3 regions of the Paenibacillus sp. J22P51 genome follow, and region 3 is predicted to be linked to each of the others. Evidence: predicted binding sites of a transcription regulator. Region 3 holds the regulator's gene; each other region holds the start of a gene.

Region 1 (10,498 bases), on a different contig from region 3:
GCATGAAGCGGCAACCTGCAGCAACAGCTCCAAGAGCGATTGCATCATTACCGATCATGAACAATTTTTGTTGTCCATCAGCAGGCTCAAGTTGGAAGTCAGCGATAGGTCCGCCAGCAAGTTCAAGTACGGATTCTGCACCTTTACGAACTGCCTCGATGTTCTTCTCAACAACCGCTGCGCCTTTACGTCCAAATTCTTCTTCAACTGCTTTATTAAACACGTCAATCGGCAAGCCAAGTAGAGCCCATGAAGCGCCTGACGCGGCCATGTTCTTAAATAGGGAAGTTCCTAATTCCTCAGCGATCGCAGTGATCGGTACTGGGAACAATCTAGCTTTAATGCCTTCTGGTAAAACAGGGTTAAATTTAGCATCCGCAACAATAACACCATTGTCGCGAAGTTCGTGTGCGTTGAAATCGATACTTTCTTGGTCAAAAGCAACAAGAATATCTAAGTCGTCTGAAATTGCGCGAATCGGCTTGGTGCTGATGCGAATCTTGTTATTTGTATGCCCCCCCTTAATCCGTGAAGAGAAATGACGGTACCCATACAAATAGTAACCGAGACGGTTCAATGCAGTAGAGAAAATGCGGTCTGTACTTTCGACCCCTTCACCCTGCTGACCTCCGATTTTCCAAGATAACTGACTAATCACCGTACGTCCACTCCTTTTGATTGTAGCTGCATGAAGAAAATTTGATAAGCTTATTGTTTAGTATTTTAAGATGCTGCAATAAAAAAATTCTTTCACTTGTCATCCAAATTCTATGCCTTTAAAGAGTAAATTGCAAGAGGTTTCATCGTTTCTAAAAGATAGAGTTTTTAGATTGTATCCATATCAATATTAGATCGATTCCTTTCTATCATTGCGGAAGGTTCACCAACATGAAATTGCGCCAATTCCCATACAAAAATGCCTCTACTTGCGACTCCGTATAGTTTTTACACAAAGCTTCTATAATATTTCCGTATTGTCCAACATGTCTTAAATCTTTCACCCACTGCTCGATCCCATCAAAATCCGAACCAAAACCAATTTGGGACTCTCCACCTAATGCACAGATATGATCAATGTGTTTCAGGATCGATGGTATCTGAACCGTCGTATTCGAGTTATCCAGAAAGTATGGAACAAACGTAATTCCCATCAATCCATTACATCGTATGATAGCTTTAATTTGATCATCTGATAAATTTCTTGGATGGGGGCAGATGTGATAAGCATTGGAGTGCGATGCTATGAATGGTTTTTTGTAAACTTCAACGAGTTCCCAGAAGGCTGCAACGGAAAGATGGGACACATCGACTATTATACCCATAGTTTCGATTTCTTTTAACATCAGCTTCCCTTTTTTTGTAAACCCGCCTTTTCTCGGCTCCATGACTCCGTCCGCAGCCCAATTCGCGTAGTTCCACGTCAGCCCAGCGCAGCGTACACCTAAATGCGCGAGAATCCGTAAATGTGTTAAATTTCCCGCGAGCGCATCCAACCCTTCTAACGTCAAAATAGCCCCAACCTGCTGAGTCTGCTCCAACGCAACCCAGTCCGAAGCCGATTGAATAAACCTCATTTGTGGATGACTTATGATTTTCCGGTGGAAAACATCAACCATTTGCAAAATATGCTCAAAGCTTGGATTAGAGATGGAATCAGACAGATAGATTGCGAAATATTGTACCTTAACCCCTGCTTGCTGGAGCTTAGGAAAGCTTACATCGAGTTCTAGCACATCCTGATTGAAATCCAACTTATCGTTCATATACAGCTTCGTTAATGCGTCACAATGTCCGTCTACAATTTTCATCTCATAACCGCCTCTCGACATCGAAATTAGGTGTCTAAACAGCACAAAAACCTCTATACAGAGGTTTCTTAGGCAATGTGATAACATTTCGTTTTAACTTACTGTTAGTCATGAAAGTCAAATCTTATACTTTGCTTTGCCTTCTACCGAGGCTCGACAATCAATTTAATAGCTGTCCGGTCCTCCCCATCAATAACGATATCCGTGAAGGCTGGTACACATATTAAGTCGACTCCACTAGGCGCCACAAATCCTCTTGCGATAGCTACTGCTTTGATGGCTTGGTTCAACGCACCTGCACCTATCGCTTGAAGCTCAGCGGCTCCACGCTCACGCAATACGCCTGCCAATGCACCTGCTACGGAGTTTGGATTGGATTTTGCTGAAACTTTTAACACATCCATGAATAGTACCTCCTCGGAAATGATGGATAGCTTCCAATACCCATCATATTCGCAAGGTTGACTAAACATGCTAACTCATCCCATTATTACTGATTACTGATTACTGATTACACCAGAAAGCTCATCTAATCCATGAATACCTGATCTTCATCATATCGAATCAAGTTAATTCCTTTGGCGAAGCCTGTCTGATCATTTAAGTCTATGACTACCGCATGGAAATGCCATTTCCCCTCATCCGTAATGAAACGAACAGGAAGCTGTGTTTTGAACTTCTGGAGTACTGCGTTACGTTCTACCCCTAGAATGCCATCACGAGGCCCTACCATCCCCACATCTGTCACATACGCCGTCCCTTGAGGCAACACACGGTTATCATTCGTTTGCACATGTGTATGCGTTCCAACCACAGCAGAAACCCTACCATCCAAATGCCAACCCATCGCGATTTTCTCTGAAGTTGCTTCCGCGTGAAAATCGACAAAAACAAATTTATGTTTTTTCTTATCGCCTTCCAAAATTTCATCCACTTTACGGAATGGACAATCAATCGGCGGCAAGAATGTTCGTCCCTGTAAATTAATAATTAGAAGCTCTTGATCCTTCACTTTAATAATTGTATGGCCTCTTCCGGGAGTCCCTGGCGGGAAGTTCGCTGGACGTACCATTTTATCATCACGATCAATGAAATCGAAAATTTCTTTCTGATCCCATGTGTGATTCCCCATCGTAATCGCTTGAATGCCCATTTCATAAATTTCTTTCGCGATTGCTGCTGTAATCCCCTTGCCTGCCGCCGCGTTCTCCCCATTAGCAATGAACACAGCATGTGGATGTAATTGCTTAAGTCTAGGCATGATATTCTTCAATGCTTTTCTTCCAACAGAACCTACGATGTCACCGATAAATACAATTTTCATAACGTGAAACTAGCTCCTTTATGACCGAAAATGTTCTAATTAGTAGCACTTGAAGTTTACATTCGGCCTTGAAAATAAGGAAAAGTGGCTATGATAGCCACTTTTCGCATTTGGTTCTTATTTAGCGTATTCAACTGCTCTTGTTTCACGAATGACCGTAACCTTAATATGTCCTGGATAATCGAGTTCACCCTCGATTTTCTTCGTAATATCACGGGCTAAACGGAACGCTTCAGTGTCATCCACTTTCTCTGGCTGCACCATAACGCGAACTTCACGGCCTGCTTGAATGGCATATGATTTCTCAACACCTTCAAACGACTCTGAAATCTCTTCCAGCTTCTCAAGACGTTTGATATACGTTTCTAGCGTTTCTCTACGAGCACCTGGTCTCGCAGCTGACAATGCGTCTGCAGCACCGACTAGCATGGCAATAACAGAAGTTGCTTCCACGTCACCGTGATGTGAAGCAATACTATTAATAACGATTGGATGCTCTTTGTATTTCTTACCTATCTCAACACCGATTTCGACGTGAGACCCTTCAACTTCATGGTCTAACGCTTTACCAATGTCATGAAGCAGCCCGGCACGTTTCGCCAAAGTTACGTCTACCCCGAGCTCCCCGGCCATTAATCCAGCCAGATACGCTACTTCCATGGAATGTTTCAACACGTTCTGTCCGTAACTTGTTCTGAACTTCAGGCGCCCCAAAATTTTGATCAAGTCAGGATGCAATCCGTGTACCCCAACTTCAAACGTCGCTTGCTCCCCATATTCGCGGATACGTTCGTCCACTTCTTTGCGGGACTTCTCAACCATCTCTTCGATACGTGCTGGATGAATACGTCCATCCGCCACAAGTTTCTCAAGTGATGTGCGAGCAATTTCACGACGGATTGGGTCAAAACCTGATAAGATTACTGCTTCAGGCGTATCATCAATAATGAGGTCAATACCTGTCAATGTTTCCAATGCACGGATATTTCTACCTTCACGACCAATAATGCGGCCCTTCATTTCTTCATTAGGCAACGAGACAACTGAAACCGTGGTTTCAGCTACGTGATCTGCCGCACATCGCTGAATAGCAAGTGTGATGATCTCACGCGCTTTCTTATCGCCTTCTTCTTTGGCTTGTTGTTCGATCTCTTTGATAAGCTGCGCAGTTTCATGGCGAACTTCTTGCTCTACATTAGTAAGGATGATGCTCTTAGCTTCTTCCATCGTAAGACCAGAAATTCGTTCCAATTCTGAAACTTGGCTCTTATAAAGCTGATCAATCTGTGTTTGTGTATCTTCGATACGCTTCTCTTTGTTGGCTACTAACTCTTCTTTACGCTCGAGAGATTCTAATTTTTTATCCAGCGATTCCTCTTTTTGCAACAATCGTCTTTCTTGTCGTTGAATTTCATTCCGACGCTCACGAATGTCTTTTTCAGCTTCGGACCTAAGCTTGTGCACTTCGTCCTTTGCTTCCAGAACCGTTTCTTTTTTCAGTGCTTCTGCTTCCTTTTTGGCAGATTCTCTAATCTGCTCAGCGGCTGTTTCAGCACTGGAAATTTTCGCTTCTGCAAGAGATTTACGGATAAAATAACCAATCCCTAAGCATGCAGCTCCAACAACGAGAATGATCGCGATCCAGATGGCAGTCATCTTGTTCACCTCCTCGTTGGTTTCTCCAAGGTGTTAGCCTGGGGTACCTTCGGTTTTTTAATCCGATTTAATTGTTTGACTAGTCATACATACCCTTAACAATGTAGAGTATGGCTTTTAAATGAATGCGCACAGTGCGTTAGGGCACTATAGTGCTAATAATCCATAATCAACAGTGTAAAAATTGGCGGTTTTTACATCTGCCCTCTCAAAATCAATGAATTTAGTATGATTTTGAATACATTATGAAAATATACACTGTTATTTTATCTTTTGTCGAAGAAGCTTGTCAAGCGAATGTCCAAGAGATGATTAATTAGGCCCAATATTCACGAGGATATAATTAATGTCATTAAATAATATAAAATTAATTAATGTCATTAATTATCATCAAACTCATCTCCACTATAATCCATTTCCTCATCATCGGTTTCATTGCTGATCAATCCCAAAACCTTAGTAACAATTGACCCTGTATAACCTCTTCGCATTAGAAATGCCGCAGTCTTACGCTTTCTATCCATCAGTTTTCCTGACGTTTGCTTCCATTTCGTTCTGGCTATTTTAATTGCTCCCGCATATTCATCTTCTGGATTTATGGACTCCATGGTACTTTTAACCACATCTTGATGAATCCCTTTTTGTTGAAGTTCTTGTCGAATCAGGTTACGCCCTTTGCGTTGAGAAATCACACGATTGTCTGTCCACATCTTCGCGAATTCTTCATCATTGACGTACTTGTTCTCAATCAGCTTCTCACTCGCCCAATCTATGATTGGAGCTTCAAATCCCTTCTCTTTCAGTTTACGTTTCACCTCTGATAGAGAATGAGGACGTCTTCCAACCATATGCAGTGCCTTCACATAGGCCAAATTTCGCTCTTCATCCAAGATAATCGCTTCAATCGCTTGTTGATATAAGGATTCGCCTTTATTTAGACGATGTTTGATCAGAATATCCTCATGTACTGAAAAAGCGTACTCTTCATTTAAATAAATGTTAAAGCGATGTCTTCCTTGTTTTTGTTTTTCCACCTTGGTTATTACCTGCGATTGTTCTTCTTCGTGATTCATCTACAAACCCCCAATAATGGAGAAAAAGCACCCCAACACAAGGTTAAGGTGCTTCTTTCATCCTATCTTACAATCCTATTCGAAAGCTGTTTCCAACTCATCTTCATCATCATCCGCATTTGGACCAACCACTTTAATCAAGTTGCTGTTTTCTCTAATTCTTAGTTCAATCGTTTCAGAGATCGCTTTGTTATCTTTCAAGAATTGCTTTGCGTTCTCGCGACCTTGACCAAGACGCTCACCTTCATATGAATACCAAGCGCCGCTCTTATTCACGATATCCAGCTCAGTTCCGATATCAATAATGCTACCTTCGCGTGAGATGCCTTCACCGTACATAATATCGACTTCAGCTTGCTTAAATGGAGGCGCTACTTTATTCTTAACGACCTTAATTCTCGTACGGTTACCAACCATGTCATTTCCTTGTTTGATGGTTTCAATACGACGAACATCCAAACGAACAGAAGAGTAGAACTTCAATGCACGACCACCCGGAGTTGTCTCAGGGTTACCGAACATAACGCCAACTTTTTCACGCAATTGGTTGATAAAAATAGCGATAACTTTGGATTTATTGATTGCACCAGAAAGCTTGCGAAGAGCTTGTGACATCAACCGTGCTTGAAGACCTACGTGAGAATCACCCATGTCGCCTTCGATCTCCGCTTTAGGAACTAGTGCAGCAACGGAGTCGATAACAATAATATCTACCGCGCCACTACGTACAAGTGCTTCCGCGATCTCAAGTGCTTGCTCACCCGTATCTGGTTGGGAAAGCAATAGTTCATCTATATTAATACCAAGCTTACTTGCATAGGAAGGATCCAACGCATGCTCAGCATCAATGAAAGCAGCTTGTCCGCCTACTCTCTGAACTTCAGCAATTGCGTGTAGAGCTACAGTTGTTTTACCTGATGACTCTGGTCCGTATACTTCAATAATTCTTCCGCGTGGGAATCCACCTATTCCAAGTGCGATATCAAGGGCAAGAGCACCCGAAGAGATCGTTTCAACTTGCATATGTGTAGATTCTCCTAGCTTCATAATGGAGCCTTTTCCGAACTGTTTCTCAATTTGACGTAATGCGTTATCAAGTGCGGCACGACGATCTGACAAAACGACCACTTCCTTCTATCATTATAGGTATATGATAACTTGTTTTGGCATGTTTGCCAAGCATTTTTTCGAACATACATTCGTTTTTCTGCGAACAAACAAAAAACCGTAACAAAGTTATCGCTTTGCTACGGTTCTTCCGTTAACTATTTCTGATTATAGAGGATTTCTAGTTTTCTTTCAACTGTTTCCACAATTGATAGAGTGCACGCTTAGCGGCTCTTTGTTTGATAAACTCTCTATTCCCTGATAGTTGGAGAGTAAACACCTCTGTCTTCGCTTGCTTTTGTGCCAATCCAACATAGACAAGTCCCACAGGCTTCCCTTCAGACGGGCTTGGACCCGCCACACCGGTCACCGAGATGCCAAAGTCACTACCAGTCCTAACTAGCAGCTGTTCGGCTAAAATGACTGCTGTTTCGCTGCTTACAGCACCTGGAGCACCTTCTCCCTCTAAAACATCCATCGGAACACCAAGTAGTTTATGTTTTAAAGTGTTGGAGTACACGATAATTCCGCCAAGGAAAGATTCAGAGCTGCCCGGCACTGCCGTTATTAAATCACTGAGCAAGCCCCCTGTACAGCTCTCAGCCACAGCAAGTGTTTTCTTGCTCGCTGAGAGTAACTGCAAAACGATCGTCTCAATAGGGACGTCTTGATCCGCGTAAAAATACTCCCCTAACCGATTCGTAATTTCAGTTTCCGTAGCAAGTAATTTCTGCTCGCCTTCTACAGCCGAATGTGCACGCGTAGTTAAGCGAATTGTTACTTCACCCTCTTTTGCGTAAGGGGCAATCGTCGGGTCAGATTGCGCTTGGATCAAATCCAACAATTGATGCTCCAAATTGGACTCTCCAATACCTGCAAACTTCAACATTTTCGAATATAGCGGCACTTCATTTGTCATTAATAATTTAAGCCAAGGCACAGCATAATTGGTGAACATCGGCTTCATTTCCTTAGGAGGACCTGGTAAAAGTATAAAATGCGTCCCTTCGAACGTGATCGCATTTCCGACTGCCAAACCTGTATCATTATGTAAGGGATCGCTGTCTTCAAGCATTAGAGCTTGGCGTCGATTGCTTTCCACCATATGAATCCCTCTTGAAGCAAACAGTGATGTAATAGCCTCCATAGAAGGCTCATGAAGTACCAATTTACGCCCCGTAAACGCCGCTAATACATCCTTGGTCAAATCATCCAGTGTGGGCCCTAGCCCTCCAGTACAAATTACTACATCAGCTCGTGATGCAGCTAATTTAAGGCTATCTAACAGGCGCTGATCGTTATCTCCGACCACAGTTTGAAAGTAAATATCAATCCCTTGTGCAGCACACTCCCTCGATAAAAATTGCGCATTGGTATTCACAATTTGACCTAGCAGCAATTCCGTTCCAACCGCGATGATTTCAGCTTTCATCTACTGAACCCTCCTTAAAATGAGAAAACCTCTAACGCGATCGCTCAATTGATCGACTGCGTTAAGAGGTAAGTTTCGCTCTATTATGACTTTTCCGAAAAATCTATGACATGCTTATTTTTGACGAAATACTCCACACCTGAATAAACAGTAATAATTGCTGCTGCCCAACTAGCTATTACATCAAAGGGGAAATCTAGAAACGTAAATGGAAAATTATTAATTAACAGTGCAATGATGGCTGTAATCTGAGCCGCCGTCTTCGCTTTACCCCATTTGCTGGCCGCCATAACAGTACCCTCTAAGAGCGCAATTTGACGAAGTCCAGTAACTGCCCACTCTCTGCTAATAATAACAATAACGATCCATGCATCAACTTTATCCATTTCTACTAGTGAAACAAGTACAGCGGTAACAAGCAGCTTGTCTGCCAAAGGATCCAATAGCTTGCCCAAATTCGTGACAAGATTACGTTTCCTTGCAATGTAACCATCTAAGCTATCTGTACTCGCAGCAACAATAAAAATTAAAGCAGCAATAATTTGATTATACGTTATGCTAAACTCCTCTATCCGTATTTGAGGAAATTTCACCTTAATCAACAAAAAGAACATGATGATAGGTACTAATAAAATTCTCGCTACGGTGATGCGGTTAGCTAAGTTCATGCAATTACCTCCCCGGATAAGTCAAACTCATAGGAGTGGGTAATACGAACTTTGGCTAGCTCTCCAATGTTCAATTTCGCATTCGAAACGAACACTTCACCATCAATTTCAGGTGCGTCGAATTGGGAACGACCGATATAAACATCGCTTCTGCCATCGTATCTTTCAATAAGTACGTCAATTTCTTGTCCAATACGGCGACCGCCGCGGATATTCGAAATTTCACGTTGAATTTCCATAATAGCATTGGCACGGTATTCTTTGACATCATCCGGCACTTGATCCGGCAGTCTTGCTGCTGGCGTATCATCTTCCTTGGAGTAAGCAAATACACCAAGACGATCAAATTGAACATCTCTCACAAATTGTTTCAAATTCTCAAAATCTTGTTCGGTTTCGCCTGGGAAACCAACAATAAGAGACGTACGAAGGGCAACATCCGGAATAGATTCGCGAATTTTACGAACGAGCTCGCGAGTATCCTTTTGGCGTCCTGGTCTACGCATACGTTTAAGAATAGAATCTTCACTATGCTGCAACGGCATATCAATATACTTGCACACTTTAGGATTAGTTGCCATCACTTCAATCAATTCATCACTGAAGAAGCCTGGGTATGCATAGTGCAGACGCACCCACTCAATACCTTCAACTTCACTTACTTTGTTCAACAAAGTAGGAAGCATAAAGCTATCATATAGATCCGTACCATAGTTCGTAGAATCTTGAGCGATTAAGCTGATTTCTTTAACCCCTTGTGCAGCAAGGGTGGCTACTTCTGCAACAATAGATTCCATACTTCTACTTTTGAAGCTGCCGCGCATAATTGGAATTGAGCAGAATGTACAAGCGTTATCGCAGCCTTCCGCAATTTTCACGTACGCTGTATAACGAGGTGTCGTCATCAGTCTAGGAAGATCCGCGTCATAGTTAAATACCGGATTCCCTACTAGAACTGGTTTCTTTCCTCTGAGCGCTTCATCAACAATATGATTAATTTTATCAAAATCGCCCGTACCGACAATGCCATCAATCTCTGGCATTTCATCCATTAACTGCTTCTTGTATCGTTGTGTTAAACAGCCCGAAACGATAAGCGCCTTGAGATTCGCTGTTTGCTTCAGCTCTGCCATATCCAAAATTGTATTTACGGATTCTTCTTTTGCAGCATCAATGAACCCGCAAGTGTTCACGATAATGACTGTGGCATCTTCCTTGTTCTCTACAAGTTGAAAACCACGGCCATGAATTAAGCCTGACATAATCTCGGAATCGACTAAATTCTTCTCACATCCGAGAGTAACTACTTTAACCTTTTCTGTCATGAAAGAAACAACCTCCAATAGTCCTAAAAAACACTCCCTACCAGTATAATACAAGCCCAATGGGGTGTCAAAATGTAAAAACCCCCTGCATCCAGGGGGTTTTCC
Region 2 (10,498 bases), on a different contig from region 3:
CTGCTTCTGCTTGCCCGTTCCTTTCCAGTCATAGAAAGAATCAGCTGGGATGAGGCAGCGCTTGCGTTCAAATGGTTTGCGAAAAGCAGGCTTGTCCACTAAGGTTTCGGAGCGCGCGTTGAGCATTTGATAGCCCATTTTCTCATCTTTGGCCCATTCTGGAATCAGTCCCCATCGCAGCTCCCCTAGCTTATTTCTCTGCCCGTCATGAACGATCGCCATCACCTGCTGTCCAGGCGCTACATTATATTTGGGGCTGTATCTCGGCATATAGGTATCGTACATATCATAACGCAGCATCAATTCCTCTAACGTAACAGTGATCGTGTAGCGTCCGCACATAGGTAAACATCCTTCTCCTTCACACGGTTATCCAATTCCCTCTCTCCATTATGGAAAAAAGATAGGCTGACGTCAATTCGTACAGCCCGAAGAACCGTTCTTCTTCAGGCTGTGTGCGAATGGGTGCTTCGTGATATTTCGTGGCATATTCATGATTTCTTCTTCGCTTCCGTCTCTAACACACTCACACGCGGATCCGTCCCATAAATGGTTGTGACCAGACTGTCGGCATATCGGCCTATTCTCGCGCCAATTTCAGCACGCATATAGTCTCTCGTCATCGTAAATCGATCCTCGTGCTCACGGCACCTATACCGGTAACGGATCATCTGATCGTCTTTCTCCTCTTCCGCAACGTGCATATCATGCTCCAGCATATGCCGCTTCACTTTTGCTAAATCGGCGTGCATGTTTTTGGCCAGTACCTGGGCCACCTTCGAATAAAGTGTGCGTAGCATCTCGGAGGAACGCTCCACTTCGCGCGCCCTTCGCAAAATAATTGTATGCATCAGCGGCAGCAGGACTGATTCTCGTATAATGCTAATGTCATCCGCAGTTGGGCGCTTCGTAGGAACCGGTTTGTCATGACGTTGGCTTTGAACTGCTTCTCGGTGCTGCGGCAGCATCATGCGACTTGACTCCCATAAGCCGTTATTCTGCAATTTTTTACTCATTTATAGTGACCTCCGATTTTGAGCGAGCGAACCTGCGCTTGACCGGCTGTCGTCAGGGAGGACGCGCGAACAATCGCCGCATTGCCGAACCTATCCTTAATTCTGTCCGTCACTTTCTCCAGCTCTCGCGCCTTAACTTGATCTTCGAAAAGGGTGAGCTGGTATGTCTCGTCATCCACGAACTGGCTCAGCATAACGCCCGCACGGCGAACAGGCATGGTGTCCCAGAACTTATAGAAAAGCTGCTTCACAGCTTGAAACACGGTACCGGTATGATTCGTCGGATCCGGCATCTTCATCTGGCGTGAGAAGCCTGTTGGCGCATCAAAAGGACTGCACATACAGCTGACCGTCACGATAGAAGCCATATAGCCTTTGCGCCGGCAGTCCCGGCACACTTCCTCGGTCAGCTCCATGAGGATCGTGTTCACTTCCGACGATTCCGCGTAATCCCTCGGCAGCGTCATCATATGGCCGATGGACTTCGGAGGTGTATCAAACGTGCCAGGCGTAACTGGACTGTCATCCAAACCATTCGCCGTCCGCCACATCACCTCTGCGTGAATATCCGACTGCTTGCCGAAGCGCGCGCGAAATTTCTGCTTAAGCTGCGGCAGCGGCGTCCGTGCCACATCGCCGATGGTATACATGCCCAATTTGGCAAAATGGGCCGTCATCCGCGAGCCAACACCGAACATTTTACTGACTGGCTCCTTCCACAAGTGTTCCTCAATGGCAGATGGGAGTAGCGTGAAAATGCCGGTCGCATTCTTTTTAGCCCATATATCCGTCGCTATTTTCGCTAGAATTTTATTCGAGCTAATACCTACGCGAACTTTGACACCTGTTTGTTTGAGCACTTTATACTGTAGACTCATCGCTACCTTCTCCGCATCTCCAAAGAGCGGCAAACTCCCTGTAACGTCCAGAAACTGCTCATCAATACTAAAAATTTCAACGAGATCCGTGAATTCCTGATAGATGTTGGTAATCATCAGCGAAATATCAATGTAATGCTGCATCCGTGGCCGCATGACAATCAACTCTGGGCACTTCTTAAGTGCTTCACCCAACCGTTCCGCTGTGGATACACCATATCCTTTGGCAACAGGGCAGGCGGCTAAAATAATACCTGACCTTAACGCAGGGTCTCCTGCAACGGCAACTGGCTTATTCTCTAGACCTGGATGATCGGCCTTCTCTACACTTGCGTAGAAGCTCTGACAATCTGCCAGGAAGATCGTTCGTTCCCCACCCTTGTTCCCCTTGCTCATCGCAATTCCCCCCGCATATTCATCAGCGTAGTCATAAGCTCAGCCTTGACCAAACTACGAAGCATCGTGAAATGATGGATGTAACCTCGAACTTTGTACTCTACTTGAATGCCTAAAGCATTCATTTCCGTGTGGATCACCTTAATATCTCGCTGCTTCATCTTACTTTTCAACCGTTGTAATTCTGGATAAATAGCCATCTCAACCTCTCTGAGGTAAAAAAGTATGTGATTATAAACAATTTTATCTTTATAAACCTTAAGCTCCTCCATATCTCTTGCCAGCATATCAAGCAAAATCGGCAACAGCGTGTATTCCTTAATCATTTGAACATCCTCTTCTGTCTCAACCCTTGAAGTACCACTCAATGTTCTCACCACCATATGCGAACATATATTCGTTTTTCCATATTATATACCGAACACGTATTCGTTATGCAAGTGGTTTTTTGGATATTTTTTTACTAATAACAGGAATTATTGAAGTTAATCACTATAAAATTACCTATTTCTACCTATTTTTTCGAAAAATGTGCGAGTCGCATACCGTTAGTTCCTAGTCTTCATACGAAAAACTCCACTTGCAGAGCATCTTCCGCTCTGCAAGTGGAGTTTTCAGCGTGCACCTATCGAAACATGGACCATAATCGAATCAAGTGAAACGTGTTATTTGGGTCAATCTTTTGCGCGAGGATAAACGTTAAAATCTGGTGTGTTTGGTTCCCACTAAGCTTTTCACCGAAAATACCCGCGGCAAGACCGATTAGGCGCGTAACCTTCGCCGTGTTTTGTAAATCTGCCTTCGTGACGCCTTGCAGCAGCATTTTGATGCGTTCCTTTACCTCAGGGTTTTTCATCTTGAACTTCACACGCTCCACGAGCGCAGGATCGATGCCATATTGCTGATAACTCATACCCGCACCTCCGATACCCGTCATGCTCCTATCCTATGAGTGAAAGTAGGCAAACTTGACTGAGACAGCTTTATATAAGAAAAACCAATATGGATAACCCTGAAGTCGGACAAGACCTTTTGTAGCAGAATGATCGGTCATGCGGTAAATTTCTCATCTATTCAAATGGAAGATGTGCGGAAGCGGAAGCGTTTAAATGGAAAAAGTACAGTTAAATTCGCTCTTTTTCGCAATAAATACCAAATAACTGGATTTCATGCATGTATTTGTTGCGAATATTCGAAGAACCTCAAAAAACAACGATTTTAACTACATATTTTCCATCTAATCGGAAATTCCGAAGAGATTTTTGGAAAATAACCGGAGTTTTTCCAGTTAAATTAGTTAAGGGCAAAGTGTGGAGGTTCGGGTTGGGGTTCAGGGTTCAGGGGTCAGATTCGAGTTCGAGTTCGTGCTTCGGGGTTATGGTTATGGTTATCCTTCTACTAGTCCTACCACCCTAATACAACAAAAAAACAGCCACCGTTCCCGGCAGCTGTCCCTTCTCTTACATATACATGGCGATTAAGATAACGCAGATGCAATTTAACGCAATAAGCAATGGAAAGCCCACGACAAACGAAGTGTGCTTCGTTTTATGCCTCCACATCCGCATACCGAGCCAACCACCAATCCCACCGCCGAGGGCAGCGAGTAAGAAAAGGCGTTTTTCCGGCACACGGCGGCCGCCTTTTTTGGCTTGCCCTTTGTCATGTCCCATCTCAATAAATGTAATGATATTCATCAGCAATAAATATACAAGAAAATAAGTCACGGCAGTACACCTTCGTTCCCATAAAATAGTGCAGCTACTCCTATCTTAAAAGGGAACTCGCTAGGGGTCAACCTGTCTTATATGCTATCTACTAATCTAGCACTTCGCTGTCAAAAATATGAGCCCGCTCCAAATAAGCCCTCAGCGGCATGAAAGAAGCACCCGTCCAGAAGGCCGAGTCGCCTACAAGTTCAGCCGCATCATCTCGCGCTTGCTCCATGATTTCGAAATCCGCCATCATATCGGCGATGCGGAACTCCGGCAGCCCGCTCTGCTTCGTGCCGAAGAAATCCCCTGGCCCGCGCAGCTCCAGGTCGCGCCGGGCAATCTCGAAGCCGTCGGTAGTCTCCGTCATCGCCTTCATGCGCTCCTTGCCGACCTCCGTCTTCGGGTCGGCGATGAGCACACAGAAGGACTGGTGCTCGCCCCGCCCGACCCGGCCGCGCAGCTGGTGCAGCTGCGACAGGCCGAAGCGGTCGGCATCGTAGATCACCATCAGCGTGGCGTTCGGCACGTCCACGCCTACCTCAATCACCGTGGTCGACACGAGCGCCTCCACGGTGCCTTCCTTAAAAGCACGCATGATCGCTTCCTTCTCCTGCGCGCTCATACGACCATGCAGCAAGCCGATCCGCATCTGCGGAAAATGCTGCTGCAGCTGAATGTGGACGTCGATCGCATTCTGCACGTCCAGCTTGTCCGACTCCTCGATGAGCGGACAAATGATATACGCCTGACGTCCTGCGGCCACCTCGCGCTGGATGAAGCCGAGCACGCGCTCCAGCATCGCATGCTGAACCGCGTACGTCTTGATCGGCTTGCGCCCCTTCGGCAGCTCACGCAACGTTGAAACGTCCATGTCGCCGAACGCTGTAATGGCCAGCGTACGCGGGATCGGCGTCGCCGTCATCGTCAGCACGTCTGGATTCATCCCTTTGCGCCGCAGGATGCTGCGTTGGTTCACCCCAAAGCGATGCTGCTCATCCGTTACAACCAGACCCAACTGGCGGAAATATACATCCTCTTGAATCAGCGCATGCGTCCCGACCAGCACGTGGATCAAGCCCATCTGTAAAGAGGCCAGCAGATCCCGCCGCTGGCGCTCTGTGGAGCTTCCGGTCAGCAAAGCGACCTGCAGCCCATAAGGCTCAAACAAACTGCTGAGCGAGCGGTTATGCTGCTCAGCGAGAATCTCCGTCGGCACCATCAGCGCGCCTTGGTAGCCTGCCTTCACCGTCGCGTACAGCCCGATAGCCGCGACGATCGTCTTCCCCGCACCGACATCGCCCTGCAGCAGTCGGTTCATCGCGTAGGGCTCCTGCATGTCGTGCAGGAGCTCGCCGACGACCTTCTTCTGCGACTCCGTCAGCTGGAAGGGGAGCGCGCGCACGAAGGCGCGGACAGCAGGTAGATCGACCTGCTGCTTCAACCCGTCCGTGCGGCTGCGCGTCACAGCCCGGTAAGCCTGGAGCTTGAGCTGGAATAGGAACAGCTCCTCATACACCATGCGCCTGCGCGCCTGCTTGCCCTCCTCCACGCCGCTCGGCGTGTGGATGACAGCCAGCGCCTTGCTGCGCGGCATAAACCCGTACCTGCCGGTAATGCCCGCAGGCAGCACTTCACTGATCAATGCGCTGTACTGCGTCAGCGCCTGCCCAATGATCTTACGCATCCACTTCTGCGTAATCGAGCCCGCAACCGAATACACCGGCTGAATCGTACCGGTATTCGAATCCCCTTGTCCGGGAAACTCCGAATCGGACACACTCATTTGGCGCCGCTTGGCGTCCCATTTGCCAGTGAGGATAATCTCCTGCTGGGGCCGCAAGCGATCCTTCAGGAAATGGCGGTTAAACCACACCGCCGTTAACAAGAAATCATCGACCATCACCTTGCAGGATAAGCGAGATTTACCGCTGTAGCGCTGCAGGACCGGCTCCCCGATGATATAGCCTTTCACGGTGACACGGTCCCCATCCTTAACGCTGGCTAGATCGCGAACGGTATAATCCTCATATCGGAACGGAACATACTCCAGTAAATCCATAACCGTAAAAACGCCCATGGCGTTTAGCTCAAGTGCTTTTTGAGCGCCAACTCCATGGACTTCACGTACTTCGCATTGATTTAAATCCATCTCTTACACCGTACTCACGAAGGCTGCGATGGTACCTGGTCCCGCATGTGCGCCAATAACAGGACCCAGAGTAATGTAATCCACGTGCTCCACGGCAAACCGCTGCACGATGGCCTCCCGCAGCTGCTCCGCGCCTTCCAAATTATTAGCATGAGCAATGTGCAGCGTGCGTACCGTCTTGTCAGACACATCCGCCGCTAACAGTTCAAGAATGCGTGCAATCGCTTTTTTGTTACCGCGAACCTTATCAACAACGGTCACTTCACCCGCACTATCCAAAGTTAGAATAGGCTTAATGTTTAATAAGGAACCGAGGAGGGCCGACGCTTTGCCAATCCTACCGCCTTTTTGCAGGAACTCCAGCGTATCGACAAGGAAATAAATATAAAAGTTCGCTCTCATCGTCTGAACAAGAGCTACGATTTCATCTACACTTTTACCAGCTCGAGCAGCCTCCGCAGCAGCCACAACGAGTGCCCCAATCCCATAAGAAGCAGAACAGGAATCAACAAGGTGAACCCTACCGAGCTGATCGCCCTCTAGCAGCGTAGAAGCCAGCTCAGCCGTCCTGTACGTTCCACTCAACACGGAAGACAAGTGAATGGAGATGACCTCCGTATCGGGCTCCTCCAGTAAGCTTTGATATACCGTCAGAAACTCACCAGGTGACGGTGTTGACGTTGTTGGGAAGTGTGTGGATGACGTCAGCTTCCGATAGAAATCCTCCGACTGAAGCGTCACCGTATCCAGATACTGTTCTTCGCCAAAATTAATTTTGAGCGGCACCATTTCGATGTTCAACGCTTCTCTGACAGCCAATGGAATATCGGCCGTGCTATCCGTTACAATACGAATGTTTGTCACAGTGCTCACTCCAATCACGAATTTGCAATACCTACTCTTACTCTCTTATTCAACCGAGAATAGGTACGCATACAAGGGTTGTCCACCAGGATGAAGCTCGATTTCCATATCTGGATACATTGTCTGAATAAAAGTTTCCAGCTCTTCCATGCCTTCTTCTGTCGCATCTTCACCCGTCAGAATCGTCACAATTTCACTGCCTTCGTCGATCATTTCCTCCAGCAGCTTCTTGCAAGCGTCCATCAGACTTGGCTGGGAAGAGACAATGCGGCCATCTTGGATGCCGATGAAATGACCCTGTTTAATATCCATACCATCCATGTTCGTATCACGTACGGCATACGTGACTTGACCGGATTTTACACGTCGAAGCGATTCATTCATCGCGTCCGTATTCGTCCGTGCATCCGCCTTCTCTTGGAAAGCCAGAATGGCTGCAAGTCCCTGCGGAATGGATTTCGATGGGATGACGATAAGTGTTTTATTATCAACCAGATCAACCGCTTGCTGCGCGGCCAAAATAATGTTCGAGTTATTCGGAAGCACATAAATCGTGTCTGCGTCAATGCTGTTCACAGCATTCACGATATCCTCTGTACTTGGGTTCATCGTTTGTCCGCCTGATAGCACGACATCTACGCCTACACTGGATAAAATATCTGTAATCCCGTCCCCAAGTGCAACAGCAACGAACCCATATGGCTTATTAGGAGCAGCAACAGCTGTAGCGGTAGGAATGACTGCAGGAGCCTCGTACCCATGCGTCGCATCTTCTAAAATATGTGAATGCTGATCACGCATATTTTCGATTTTGATACGGCTCAGTGCGCCGTAATTCATCGCTTGATTCATAACCTCACCTGGGTATTCCGCATGAATATGCACTTTCACGAGTTCTTCATCAGCAACAACAAGGAGCGAATCTCCTAGCTTGCTAAGTTGATCACGGAACGTACCTTCATCGAATGTGAAGCCTTTGACCTTACCAGGAGCAATCGTCAGCATGAATTCCGTACAGTAGCCGTACTCGATATCTTCTGTAGCTAAATGGGCTTGTGCAGGTAGATGTGCGTGCATTTCTTTCGCCAAATTCATACCAGGAAGAAGCGAAACCTCACCCGAAAGATTCGTATCCATCGTAGCAAAATCCTCATCCACTTGTACCAATCCACCGCTTAACGCCGCAACAAAGCCTTCATAAACGCATACAAGACCTTGGCCCCCTGCGTCAACAACGCCTACCTGTTTAAGAATGGCAAGTTGATCCGGGGTCTTAGCTAGTGCTTCCTTCGCTCTGCCCAGAACCTCGTTCATCAGATCCAACAAATCGCTGCTTCGGCGATATTGCATGGCATACTTAGCGGCTTCCTTGGATACCGTCAAAATGGTGCCCTCCACTGGTTTCACAACAGCCTTATAGGCCGTTTCGACACCTTGCTGCAAAGCAGCCGCGAATTGCTGACCATTCACTTTTTCCAAATCATGCACATGCTTCGCGAACCCGCGGAACAATTGCGATAAAATCACACCAGAATTGCCTCTTGCACCCATCAGTAGCCCTTTGGACAATGCATCAGCTGCTTTCCCAATATGAGAAGATGGCTTCTTCTTCAGTTCCTCACAACCTGCCGTGAGTGTTAAATTCATGTTGGTGCCAGTATCTCCGTCGGGTACAGGGAAAACGTTCAATCCATTAACCTTATCTACATTCCTGCGAAGGTTATCCGCACCCGCCAAGACCATGGCAGTGAAGTCATTTCCATTTATTGAAATAAAGCGCTTACTCAAAGTGATTCCCCTTCCTGATTTCGGGCTATTATTTGGCTACTCGAACGCCTTGAACAAAGATGTTCACATCGTCCACCTGCAGCCCTACAACGTCATTTAAAATATATTTGACTTTCGTTTGGACATTCCCTGCCACTACGGATATTTTGGTTCCATAGCTGACAATAATATAAAGATCAATTTCAAGTCGCCCGTTCTCTCTACGAACTTCTACACCGCGGCTTAAATTATCTCGACCTAGCAGCTCAGCTATACCATCCTTCAATTGCTTTCTTGTTGCCATGCCCACAAGTCCATAGCAATCTAATGCAGCAGATCCGGCCAGAGTTGAAATCACTTCATTGGTAATATACACTTTTCCATACTCGGTTGTGAGTTCAATCGGCATTATGTAACAACTCCTTCAAGTTTCGCTTTAGCAAGACTAATCTTCATTGTACTATAACATACTTCATAAATAAACGGCAAAAATGCAGCTAATTCGTTGACTCGACTCCTTTTGCTATGCTATTATGTTTAAGTGTGTTTTTGCTGGATGCAATACGTATCACAAGAATTAATTTGAGGAATACTGTCATGTCAAGCTTAGGCTTGCCACCCAGGCTTCTTTGTATACTGCCGAAGGAGGTGTCAAACATGTCCCGCAAATGTTTCATTACAGGTAAAAGTCCTAGTTCAGGAAATCACGTGTCCCACGCTAACAATAAAAACAAGCGTACTTGGGGAGTTAACGTTCAAAAGGTTCGCATCCTTGTTGATGGTAAACCGAAACGGGTTTACGTAAGTACTCGTGCGTTGAAATCCGGAAAAGTGGCTCGCGTTTAATTCGTAGCTGCGGATACTTAACTTACTTATGTGAATGACAAAAAGCACCTTAATCGGTGCTTTTTTTGCATTCCTGGGGAGAATGACGTAAGTATGGGCGAACCTTAGTTTTTACTAAACGTATTAAGTACGGCTTTTACGAATCCTCCCAAAAATCTCGGCAGTTTGATTGTGTAGAATTTCATTCTCTACCCCTCCTTAGAGTTTTCGTCAGAAAACGGACATCGCCGGCTCCCTGACTTCTTGAGCAAACGCTTCACAACGTGCATGACAGCTCCTTAACATCATTACAACAGTGTATGCCCAGAGCGGAGAAAAAGTGACATCTATTTTTACTTCCTCCCACAATTCAGTTGCTTCCAGAAAGCAAAAAAAGCTACAAGAGCGCATCACTCTTGTAACTATATGTATGCGGCTATGGAGCAGTTATGCCAGCCTGTGTGTACAGCGCAACAATTAAACTGAAAATGAAATAGAAGATGACCGAAATGACGATAAACCATATGCGGAAACCAATTTGTTCAAATCGGCGGAAGAACCGCATCCCTACATAGAGGGCACCAAGTGAGAATATGTACTTCACGAAATCGTGAATCGTTGAAAAGCACGTCAATAATACCGCGCAAAGCAGGCTGTACATCAGTAGCCAGAGAAATCTCATTGTCCTTAGTCCCCTTTTAGCCGCGTATTCGCCTAATGGCCTCAGCACGGTCCTGCTGCCCGAATACGGCATTGCCGGCTACCAAGACATCAGCCCCCGCCTCTATGACCTGACGAGCTGTTACCTCATTGATACCGCCGTCTACTTCAATATGAAGACCCGTAAGCCCCTTCGCATTCGCTTGCTCACGCAGCGCGCGAATTTTA
Region 3 (10,498 bases):
AGACCGATGTGGATGGGGAAGACATGGTGTTCAAGGTTCGTGTGAACAAGGATGATTATGTAAAGCAGGCGTATTTACTGGTTGATTACGATCAATCGGTGGCAAAAACAGAGCAGGATGAGAACGAGGGAGAGAGCAACTAAGATGCATTTCGGGGAAAAGGTTATTGCGAGAATGGAAAGAGCTGAGCAACGCGTAGAGAGCGCTTTTCGTCAAATCGAGAAAACCATTGATCTTAATCAATGGAAGGTGATTCGTGCCTTCCAAGAACATAAAGTAAGTGATTATCATTTTGCTTCTTCAACGGGTTATGGCTACAATGATCGAGGCAGAGAAGTGCTTGACCTTGTCTATGCGGATGCGATGGGAGCAGAAGCAGCGCTTGTACGCCCGCATTTTGTATCGGGAACACATACCATCGGAACCGCCTTGTTTGGTGTTCTGCGCCCTGGCGAACATCTACTTTACATCACGGGTAAGCCCTATGATACGTTGCACAAGGTCATTGGCAAGCCTGGCGACGGCACAGGCTCCTTACAGGACTTTGGCATCGGCTACAATGAGGTCGCGCTCTTGGAGGATGGATCGCCGGATTGGCCAACTATCCAAGCGGCTATTCAGCCGAACACGAAGGTGATCGGCATCCAACGTTCACGCGGCTACTCGTGGCGACCGTCGTTCACGGTAGACCAAATCGGCGAAATGGTCCGATTTGTGAAAGAGATCAACCCCGAGCTGATTGTCTTCGTGGACAATTGCTATGGTGAATTTACCGAGCTGCAGGAGCCGACGCAGGTTGGCGTCGATCTGATGGCCGGCTCGCTGATCAAGAACCCCGGCGGCGGCATCGCCCCTTCGGGCGGCTATATCGCCGGGCGACGCGACCTCGTGGAACTCGCCGCGTACAGATTGACCGCCCCAGGTATTGGGGGCGAGGTCGGTGCCATGCTCGGCGCGACGCGAGCCATGTTTCAAGGGCTTTTCCTTGCCCCTCACTTGGTGGGGCAAGCGGTCAAGGGCTCGGTCTTCGCAGCTGCGATGTTCGAAGACCTCGGCTTTGTAAGCCATCCGCGCTGGGATGCACAGCGGACGGACTTGATTCAAGCGATCCGCTTCACCTCGGCGGAACATTTGATTACATTCGTGCAGGGCATCCAGAAGGCTTCTGCGGTGGATTCGCATGTCGTTCCAGAGCCTTGGGACATGCCTGGCTACGAGCATCCCGTCATTATGGCGGCGGGAACGTTCATTCAAGGAGGCAGCTTGGAGCTGTCTGCTGATGCTCCGATTCGCGAGCCGTATATTGCGTATATGCAAGGTGGCTTGACCTACTCACATTGTAAGTTAGGTGTACTAACGGCAATCCAACATATGGAAGACAAGGGATTACTGTGAAAATTTAAACTGTGAACAAACCTGACACTCCTTGACACGTTTTTGTTAGAAAGGTACAATAAGAGTGAGGTACTTACTGACCAGGAGTGATTAGCATGAGTGATGAGATACGTAGAAATATGGCGTTATTCCCTATCGGAATCGTCATGAAGCTGACTGATTTAACCGCAAGACAAATTCGCTACTATGAGCAACACGAACTGATCATCCCGGCACGAACTGCTGGTAATCAACGGCTCTATTCGTTTAATGACGTGGAACGTCTTCTTGAAATTAAAGATTTGATTGAAAAAGGCGTTAACATTGCTGGCATCAAGCAGGTTCTTATCCCTGTGGATAAAGATTCTGAAGATGCAACGATTCTTAACGAGCACACCGAAGTGAAGCGTAAAGAATTAACCGACTCTCAATTGCACAAAATGCTGAAGCAGCAGTTGATTGGCGGGGGAAAACGCCCGGATCAGGTTTCTTTGATTCAAGGACAGTTATCCAGATTTTACAAATAAAATTGTTGTCTAATCGCTTAACATTTGAGAGGAGAATGCACACGTGAGCTATAACATTAATTATTCCAAAGAAGATATTCTTCGCATCGCCAAAGCAGAAAACGTTCGTTTCATCCGTTTGCAATTCACAGACTTGATGGGAAGTATTAAGAACGTAGAAATTCCTCTGAGCCAGCTTGAGAAAGCGCTTGACAACAAAATGATGTTTGATGGATCTTCCATCGAAGGTTATGTACGTATTGAAGAGTCGGATATGTATTTATATCCGGATTTAGATACATGGGTTATTTTCCCATGGGTAACTGAAAGCAAAGTCGCTCGTTTGATCTGCGACATTTATATGCCAGATGGCACTCCGTTCCCTGGGGATCCGCGCGCCATTTTGAAAAACGCGTTGAAGCAAGCTGAAGAAATGGGCTATTCCGCTATGAACGTTGGACCAGAACCAGAATTCTTCCTATTCAAAACCGACGAAAAAGGTAATCCGACAATGGAATTGAATGACCAAGGTGGTTACTTCGATTTGGCTCCGATGGATCTTGGTGAAAATTGCCGTCGTGATATCGTGCTAACACTGGAAGAAATGGGCTTTGAAATTGAAGCTTCTCACCATGAAGTAGCGCCAGGACAGCACGAAATTGACTTTAAATATGCTGATGCAATTAAAGCGGCTGACCAAATTCAAACCTTCAAACTTGTTGTCAAAACAGTAGCTAGACAGCATGGCTTGCATGCAACGTTTATGCCGAAGCCTTTGTTCGGAATGAACGGTTCTGGAATGCACTGTCACCAATCCTTGTTCAAAGGTGAGACAAATGCATTCTATGATGAGAGCGACAAATTAGGCTTGAGCACAGTTGCAAGACAATATATGGCGGGCGTACTTCGTCATGCGCGTTCTTTTGCTGCGATTACGAACCCAACAGTTAACTCTTACAAACGTCTAGTTCCTGGTTATGAAGCTCCTTGCTACGTGGCATGGTCAGCAAGTAACCGTAGTCCGATGATTCGTATTCCAGCTTCCCGAGGCTTAAGCACGCGTGTTGAAGTTCGTAACCCGGATCCAGCGGCGAATCCTTACTTGGCGTTGGCTGTTATGCTTGCAGCTGGTTTGGATGGCATTAAGAACAAAATGCAGCTTCCTCCGCCAACAGATCGCAACATCTATGTGATGAGTGAAGAAGAGCGTGAAGCGGAAGGTATTCCTAGCTTGCCGCTGAACTTGAAACAAGCTTTGGACGAGTTACTTCGTGATGATGTTATTTGCGATACGCTGGGTGAGCATGCCCTTGCACATTTCTATGAGTTGAAAGAAATTGAGTGGGATATGTATAGAACGCAAGTTCACCAATGGGAAAGAGATCAATATCTGTCCCTTTACTAAAATAAACGAAACCCTTCACGCTCTTGGCGTTGAGGGTTTTTCTTTTTTTGGAGCAGCCTGTCATTGCCAATCCCTTATCAGGTACTGTATCATATAAATGGGTTTTATTTGACAACTAGATACGTAAAGCCCGTCTATCTCAAATTGGAGAATTGATGGGTTTTTTAACGCGAAGGAGACTAATTGAACTATGGACAATTTCAAGCGAAATTTAGAAAAGTACGCAGAGTTAGTGATTCGAATCGGGGTTAACTTGAATAAAGGCCAAGATTTGTTGATTGAAGCTCCCATAGAAACACTTGATTTAACGAGACTGATCGTTCAGAAAGCATATGAGGCTGGCGCGAAATTTGTCCATGTGCATTGGCAGGATGATGTCGTTACTCGTAATAAATTCGATTATGCGCAAGATGATTCGATGGACTACTACCCTGAGTGGTATACAACGATGCTCGAACGTTTTGTTGAGAATGGTGGAGCCTTATTGAACATTAAGGTGCCGAATCCGAATCTTTATGATGGTATTGACGCAAGTCTGATTTCTAGAGCATCCAAAGCTGCTTCGACTGCTAGAGCCAAGTATCAGCACTATGTGCGAACAGGTGAGTTTAGCTGGTGTTTAATCAAAGCTCCTACAGAAGCTTGGGCTTCTATTGTGTATGCGGATCTGCCAGATGAGCAGCGAATTCCTGCGATGTGGGATGCGATTTTCAAAATCAATCGTGTGTATGAAGAGGATCCTATTGCGGCTTGGCAGTCACACTTGGATAGGTTGAAGGCTACACATAGCTTGATGAATGAAAAAAGCTATAAAGCTCTGAGGTACCGGGCTACTGGTACGGATTTGCGTGTTGAGCTGCCAGAAGGACATATTTGGCTAGGTGGGGATAATGAGAACGCACGAGGCATCCGATATGTGGCTAATATGCCGACGGAAGAAGTATTTACCATACCAAACCGAACGGGTGTTAGTGGTACGGTGGCGAGTACGATGCCTTTGAATATTAATGGCGCGTTGGTGGATCGGTTTACATTTACTTTCGAAGCGGGTAAGGTAGTGGACTTCAAGGCTGAGGTTGGGCACGACCATTTGGCACGCTTATTGGATATGGATGAAGGGGCGCGCTACTTGGGTGAGGTTGCACTTGTACCGTTTGATTCTCCGATTTCCAATTTAAATCGTATTTTCTACAATACGGGCATTGATGAGAATGCTTCCTGTCACTTGGCATTGGGTAGCTGCTATCCAATTAATTTGAAGGATGGTACCAAGCTTTCCAATGCGGAATTGAAGGCTCGCGGAGGGAATACCTCTTTAATACATGTGGACTTTATGATTGGGTCTGCCGAGCTTGAGATCGATGGGGAATTAGCGGATGGTACGATCGAACCGATCTTCCGTGCGGGGAACTGGGTGTTGTCGTTTTAAAATAATGAAAAAAAGCAAGGCTCTCAAGTGTGTGATCACTTTGAGGGCCTTGCTTTTTTGGTATCCTTGGGCTTACATATCCCGGAACAAGCCGATTACGCGTCCAAGGATCGTCACGTTCTTCAATAGAATTGGTTGAAGCGCGGAGTTCTCCGGTTGAAGGCGAATATGATCCTTCTCCTTGTAGAAACGCTTGACAGTAGCTTCATCATCTTCGGTCATCGCGACAACGATATCGCCGTTATTCGCTGTTTGCTGTTGTTTGACAATGACATAGTCGCCATTGTGAATTCCAGCTTCAATCATACTGTCACCCATAATACTTAGCATGAACACGTTGTTATCGCCAACCATGCTTGAAGGGAGTGGGAAATAGTCTTCGATATTCTCAGTGGCTGTAATAGGAACACCAGCCGTTACTTTACCAACGAGGGGAACACGAGCGACGGAGACTGCGAATTGGGATTCGGCACCATCTAGTCCAAGAATTTCGATTGCACGTGGTTTAGTAGGATCTCGACGAATCATGCCTTTTTTCTCAAGACGCTCCAAATGCCCATGTACGGTTGAACTCGAAGCTAGTCCAACAGCTTCGCCGATTTCTCTAACAGAAGGCGGGTAGCCCTTATCTTTCACTTCGTTCTTAATGAATTCCATTATTGCTTGTTGACGCTGCGAAATTTTACTCATAAGTTATCACTCCAATACTGGGAATCATTACCCAAAGTATAACATAGAACCCGAGTTCGTACAAACATAAGTTCGAGAAACGGTTGACTCAAACATGTGTTCGTGTTATTCTAATATCAGAACAAATGTTTGGGGGATGATTTTTATGTATATGGCTTATTCACAATCGAACACAACAACAACACTTCAAGGTACTGCTCACACATCCAGAGGGATGACGAATAAACGGGGTTATGCGAAACTACTACTTCGTTTCTTGTTGATCGCAGCTATTCTTGGCACTGTGTTTTCGTTTGGTGCGATTGTACAAGCCTATGCAGGTGATGGGACCGTTACAGTGGCTACATCAATCGCTTCTGTTCAACCATCGGTGAAAGCTACCGAGCACGAGAAAATTGTCATCCAAAGCGGGGACACGCTATGGGAAATCGCAGACGCTCACAAAAAGAAGAGTGAGAACACTCGTTCTTATGTCGAGAAATTGAAATCATTCAATCATTTGTCGAGCAGTTCTTTGCAAGAAGGGCAAGTTCTATTACTTCCTTAATGAACGAATTCTAAGTTAATTATATAGATGAATGTACGAGACATAGTCGCCTGTTGCTATGTCTCTTTGCGTTGTATCCTTGACAATCCCAATCGGTGATGGCAAAGTAGTACTCATATTAAAATTTTGACTGGGAGGATTACAATGAGTGACAGCATGGATAAGACGATTGAACGTATCAATGAACTAGCTCGAAAGGCGAAGACGGTTGGCCTTACAGACGCAGAGTTAGAGGAACGTAACGAACTAAGAAAGATCTATATAAATGCGTTTAGAGGTAATCTTAAGGTCCAACTAGATTCCATTAAGTTTACTGACGAAGAGAAATAAGCTTACACATAGATACTACATTCAAAGGGGAAATGAATGATGACGTTGAAAGCTGTGCTGTTTGATTTGGATGATACGCTGTTATGGGATGATCGCAGTGTGGAGGAGGCTTTTGCTGCAACCTGTGCCGAAGCGGCGAAGCATGTTCGTGTAAACCCAGAGGAATTAGAAGCATCTGTTCGTAAAGAAGCGAGAAGCTTATATGAATCCTTTGAAACATTCCCATTTACCAAAATGATCGGGATCAACCCGTTCGAAGGTCTATGGGCTAATTTCACACAGGGTGAAGATGAAAACTTCCGTAAATTAGAGAAGCTTGCACCTGGCTATCGCACAGAATCTTGGACGAGAGGGCTTGCTGCTCTTGGAATTGAAGATCGTGAGCTTGGGTACAAGCTAGGTGAATTGTTTGCAGCTGAACGCCGCAGTCGTCCTTATGTTTATGAAGAAACCTTCCGTGTATTGGATGCTTTGAAAGGCAATTACAAGCTTCTTCTATTAACAAACGGTTCGCCAGATCTGCAAAAAGAGAAATTAGCAGGTGTTCCTGCGATTGCTCCATACTTTGATCACATTATTATTTCAGGTGAATTTGGACAAGGGAAACCAGCTGCAGCTATTTTCAATTATGCACTAGGGTTACTTGAGATCGAAGCAGAGGAAGGCATTATGATTGGGGACAAGCTAACGACGGATATTCTGGGGTCGGGAAGCATTGGTATGCGTAACATTTGGATTAATCATCACGGACTCCAAAGCGGCGATGAGATCGTACCTGCGTATGAAGTATCCCGTCTGCAAGAAATTTTGCCGATTATTTCAAACGGTTAAGTCTAAAGGTCATGAAGAAAGCCCAGCAGCTATGCAAGACTTAATGGTCTTGAAGTGCTGCTGGGCTATTTTTTGCGGAAATGAAATTAGGCTTTATTAAATTGTGGATCATCAACATTGTAAGCAACCCAGCCATCTTTTTCGATGAAAAGGCGAACAGCAACGATTTCACGATTATCCATCAAGGTGAAGAAGTGATTCGTGTTCTCAGGAACGGAGATCACGTCACCTGGCTCAAGTTCAACATCGAAATAGCCATGTTCTTCGGATTTGATAATGAAAATCCCTTTACCAGAAACGATAGCCCGGATTTCATCTTCGGTGTGCGTGTGCACTTGTTCGAACTTTTTGAGAAGTTCTTCAATATTTGGAGTTACATCAGAAAGGGAGATAACGTCCCAAATTTCGTAACCGCGTCTAGCAGCTAGATCTTTAATTTCAGCTTCATAAGTGGAAATGATTTCTGCTTTCTCATCATCACTAAGGATAAATTTCTCGCGAAGCGCTACAGGTAGCTTGTTAGCGTCCCAGTGCTCATAGACAACTTCTTGACTATCCAAGAAGGCTTTAACTTCAGCTTCGCCTTCGATACGTTCATTGGTATTGCGAATTCTAATTTGTGCCACGTAACATCCCTCTTTCATAAATAAATATAACCATATTATAGAGGATATCAAGCTCACTGTCGATGGAAGGATATAAGTTTTTCCGATAAAACCTATAGGAATTAATCATAATTCAAAATCTTTTCATAGAAGCCGTATTCTGTTACACTAAATCTTAACATAATTTGTCGTTTTTTTTCTTCCACATAAGAATTAAGAAGTTTCCGGCTCTCGGAAAAACAAATTCTTATTGGCGATAAAAACAACCTTTATAACGCGGTCGCTCATCCACGAATGACTTCGATAGAAGTTTTTATCATTTCGGTTTAGGAAAAGTTGAAAGGGAGTCTTGCCATGAAGAAACCACCGATTCAAGAACAGCTTAAGAAGAAGATTATGATCCTAGATGGTGCCATGGGTACGATGATTCAGCAAGAGAATTTGACAGCTGAGGATTTCGGTAGTGATGACCTGGATGGATGTAATGAAATCCTATGTGTTACACGCCCAGATGTGATTCAAAAAATTCATGAAGCTTATTTCGCCGCTGGCGCTGATATGATAGAAACGAATACGTTCGGAACGACGAGTGTTGTTTTGGCGGAGTACGACTTACAAGACCGTCATCGGGAGTTAAACATCGCTGCTGCAAAATTGGCGATTGCTGCTGCTGAGAAATATTCGACGCCAGAATGGCCTCGGTATGTAGTGGGCGCCATGGGACCAACGACCAAAACCTTGTCGGTGACAGGTGGCGTGACGTTTGAGCAATTGGAAGAAAGCTACTATCAGCAGGCACTTGCCCTTGTAGAAGCGGGCGTAGACGCGATGCTGCTTGAGACTTCCCAAGATACACTGAATGTGAAAGCAGGCAGTATTGGGATTCGCAGAGCTTTTGAAACGTTAGGCGTAGAGCTTCCAATTATGATTTCCGGTACGATTGAGCCAATGGGCACAACGCTGGCCGGGCAAAATATTGAATCCTTCTATATTTCCCTGGAGCATTTGAAGCCGATCTCGATGGGCTTGAACTGTGCGACGGGACCCGAATTTATGCGTGATCACATTCGTACGCTTTCAGGTATTGCGGATACAGCGATCAGTTGTTATCCAAATGCAGGCTTGCCGGATGAGAATGGTCACTATCACGAATCTCCGGAATCCTTGGCGAAAAAAATGGCTGGATTTGCTGAGCAAGGCTGGATCAATATTGCCGGAGGCTGCTGCGGAACGACACCAGATCACATTCGGGCAATAGCAGAGACACTTGCGAATTATCAACCAAGAACGGAATACGGCACTCATCCACCTGCGATTTCTGGTATTGAGACCGTTTATATCGAGCCTGAAAACCGTCCTATCATGGTTGGTGAACGGACGAATATTTCCGGATCCAGAAAGTTTAAGCGTCTAATTAAAGAAGGTAAGTTTGAAGAGGGCTCTGAAATCGCTCGTAATCAAGTGAAGAACGGCGCTCATGTGATCGACATTAATCTACAGGATACGGATATTGATGAAGCCTATGCGGTAGAGGAATTCATGCAAGAGGTTGTGAAAAAGGTAAAAGTACCTTTAATGATTGACTCGACCTATGATCATATTATCGAGCTTGGACTCAAGTATTCACAAGGTAAAGCGATCATTAACTCGATTAACTTAGAAGATGGAGAGACGAAATTCGAAGGGATTTTACCTCTGATTCACCGCTACGGGGCATCGGTCGTATGTATTCTAATTGATGAGAGTGGCCAAGCGGTTTCGCGTCAAGCGAAGATTGAAGTGGCAACTCGTTCGTATGAGCTTCTAACTGGGAAGTACGGCATGAATCCAGAGGATATTATTTTTGACCCGAATATGTTCCCTGTCGGCTCAGGAGATCCTCAATACATTGGTTCCGCTGTGGAAACAATTGAAGGGATTAAGCTGATTAAAGAGAAGTATCCGCTCGCAAAAACAATTCTCGGACTAAGTAACATCTCATTCGGCTTACCGGATGCGGGTCGCGAGGTTCTGAACTCTGTTTACTTGTACCACTGTACGAAGGCAGGACTTGATTATGCGATCGTAAATACGGAGAAACTAGAACGGTATGCGTCGATTCCTGATACAGAGCGTCAGCTAGCAGAGGAGCTCATTTATAATACGAATGATGAGACCTTGGCGAATTTCGTTGCCCATTTCCGTGAGAAAAAGGTGGAAAAGAAGGAGAAGATCTCGAATCTATCTCTGGAAGAGAGACTAGGCTCTTATGTTGTTGAAGGCACGAAGGAAGGATTAATTCCGGACTTGGAGATTGCTCTTCAAACCTATTCCCCGTTAGAAGTTATTAATGGACCGCTCATGAAGGGGATGGAGGAAGTTGGTCGTCTGTTCAATAACAACGAACTCATCGTTGCTGAGGTGCTTCAAAGCGCTGAGGTGATGAAAGCATCCGTTAATTATTTGGAGCCGTTCATGGAGAAATCCGAGACTGCGGTGAAGGGTAAAATTATTTTGGCAACGGTCAAAGGGGACGTTCACGATATTGGTAAAAATCTCGTGGAAATCATCCTTTCCAATAACGGGTACAAGATTATCAATCTAGGGATTAAGGTACCGCCAGAACAAATTATTGAAGCTTACCGCAGAGAGCAAGCGGATGCGATCGGGTTGTCAGGGTTGCTAGTAAAGTCAGCCCAGCAGATGGTTATTACGGCGCAGGATTTACGCACAGCGGGCGTGGATGTACCGATTCTCGTTGGTGGTGCAGCACTTACGCGCAAATTCACCAAAACGCGGATT

The links. The regulator LexA, encoded in region 3, represses DNA repair genes until DNA is damaged. The targets are predictions, from matches to a motif close to CGAACATATGTTCG.
Region 1: the regulator LexA is predicted to act here: its motif matches at 7,050-7,063, upstream of recA (recombinase RecA).
Region 2: the regulator LexA is predicted to act here: its motif matches at 2,677-2,690, upstream of AC58QC_RS09975 (YhjD family protein).

What each region holds. Positions count from the first base shown of each region.
Region 1 is NZ_JCAUAZ010000003.1:515,711-526,208, reverse strand. It holds gene AC58QC_RS10675 (2-oxoacid:acceptor oxidoreductase subunit alpha) at 1-658, opposite strand, end outside; gene AC58QC_RS10670 (dipeptidase) at 867-1,808, opposite strand; gene AC58QC_RS10665 (stage V sporulation protein S) at 1,952-2,212, opposite strand; gene AC58QC_RS10660 (TIGR00282 family metallophosphoesterase) at 2,338-3,132, opposite strand; gene rny (ribonuclease Y) at 3,250-4,788, opposite strand; gene AC58QC_RS10650 (regulatory protein RecX) at 5,169-5,861, opposite strand; gene recA (recombinase RecA) at 5,937-6,980, opposite strand; gene AC58QC_RS10640 (competence/damage-inducible protein A) at 7,150-8,400, opposite strand; gene pgsA (CDP-diacylglycerol--glycerol-3-phosphate 3-phosphatidyltransferase) at 8,484-9,068, opposite strand; gene rimO (30S ribosomal protein S12 methylthiotransferase RimO) at 9,065-10,393, opposite strand.
Region 2 is NZ_JCAUAZ010000003.1:382,795-393,292, reverse strand. It holds gene AC58QC_RS09990 (SOS response-associated peptidase) at 1-342, opposite strand, end outside; gene AC58QC_RS09985 (YhjD family protein) at 492-1,016, opposite strand; gene AC58QC_RS09980 (DNA polymerase IV) at 1,013-2,290, opposite strand; gene AC58QC_RS09975 (YhjD family protein) at 2,287-2,673, opposite strand; gene AC58QC_RS09970 (stage VI sporulation protein F) at 2,916-3,203, opposite strand; gene AC58QC_RS09965 (DUF1294 domain-containing protein) at 3,751-4,017, opposite strand; gene recG (ATP-dependent DNA helicase RecG) at 4,109-6,154, opposite strand; gene AC58QC_RS09955 (DegV family protein) at 6,158-7,018, opposite strand; gene AC58QC_RS09950 (DAK2 domain-containing protein) at 7,064-8,806, opposite strand; gene AC58QC_RS09945 (Asp23/Gls24 family envelope stress response protein) at 8,835-9,194, opposite strand; gene rpmB (50S ribosomal protein L28) at 9,443-9,631, shown strand; gene spoVM (stage V sporulation protein SpoVM) at 9,736-9,816, opposite strand; gene AC58QC_RS09930 (hypothetical protein) at 10,047-10,292, opposite strand; gene rpe (ribulose-phosphate 3-epimerase) at 10,309-10,498, opposite strand, start outside.
Region 3 is NZ_JCAUAZ010000007.1:48,265-58,762, forward strand. It holds gene hflX (GTPase HflX) at 1-143, shown strand, start outside; gene AC58QC_RS16425 (methionine gamma-lyase family protein) at 175-1,395, shown strand; gene AC58QC_RS16430 (MerR family transcriptional regulator) at 1,491-1,901, shown strand; gene glnA (type I glutamate--ammonia ligase) at 1,957-3,285, shown strand; gene AC58QC_RS16440 (aminopeptidase) at 3,476-4,714, shown strand; gene lexA (transcriptional repressor LexA) at 4,787-5,404, opposite strand; gene AC58QC_RS16450 (LysM peptidoglycan-binding domain-containing protein) at 5,550-5,951, shown strand; gene AC58QC_RS16455 (DUF896 domain-containing protein) at 6,096-6,281, shown strand; gene AC58QC_RS16460 (HAD family hydrolase) at 6,321-7,112, shown strand; gene AC58QC_RS16465 (1,2-dihydroxy-3-keto-5-methylthiopentene dioxygenase) at 7,199-7,738, opposite strand; gene metH (methionine synthase) at 8,072-10,498, shown strand, end outside.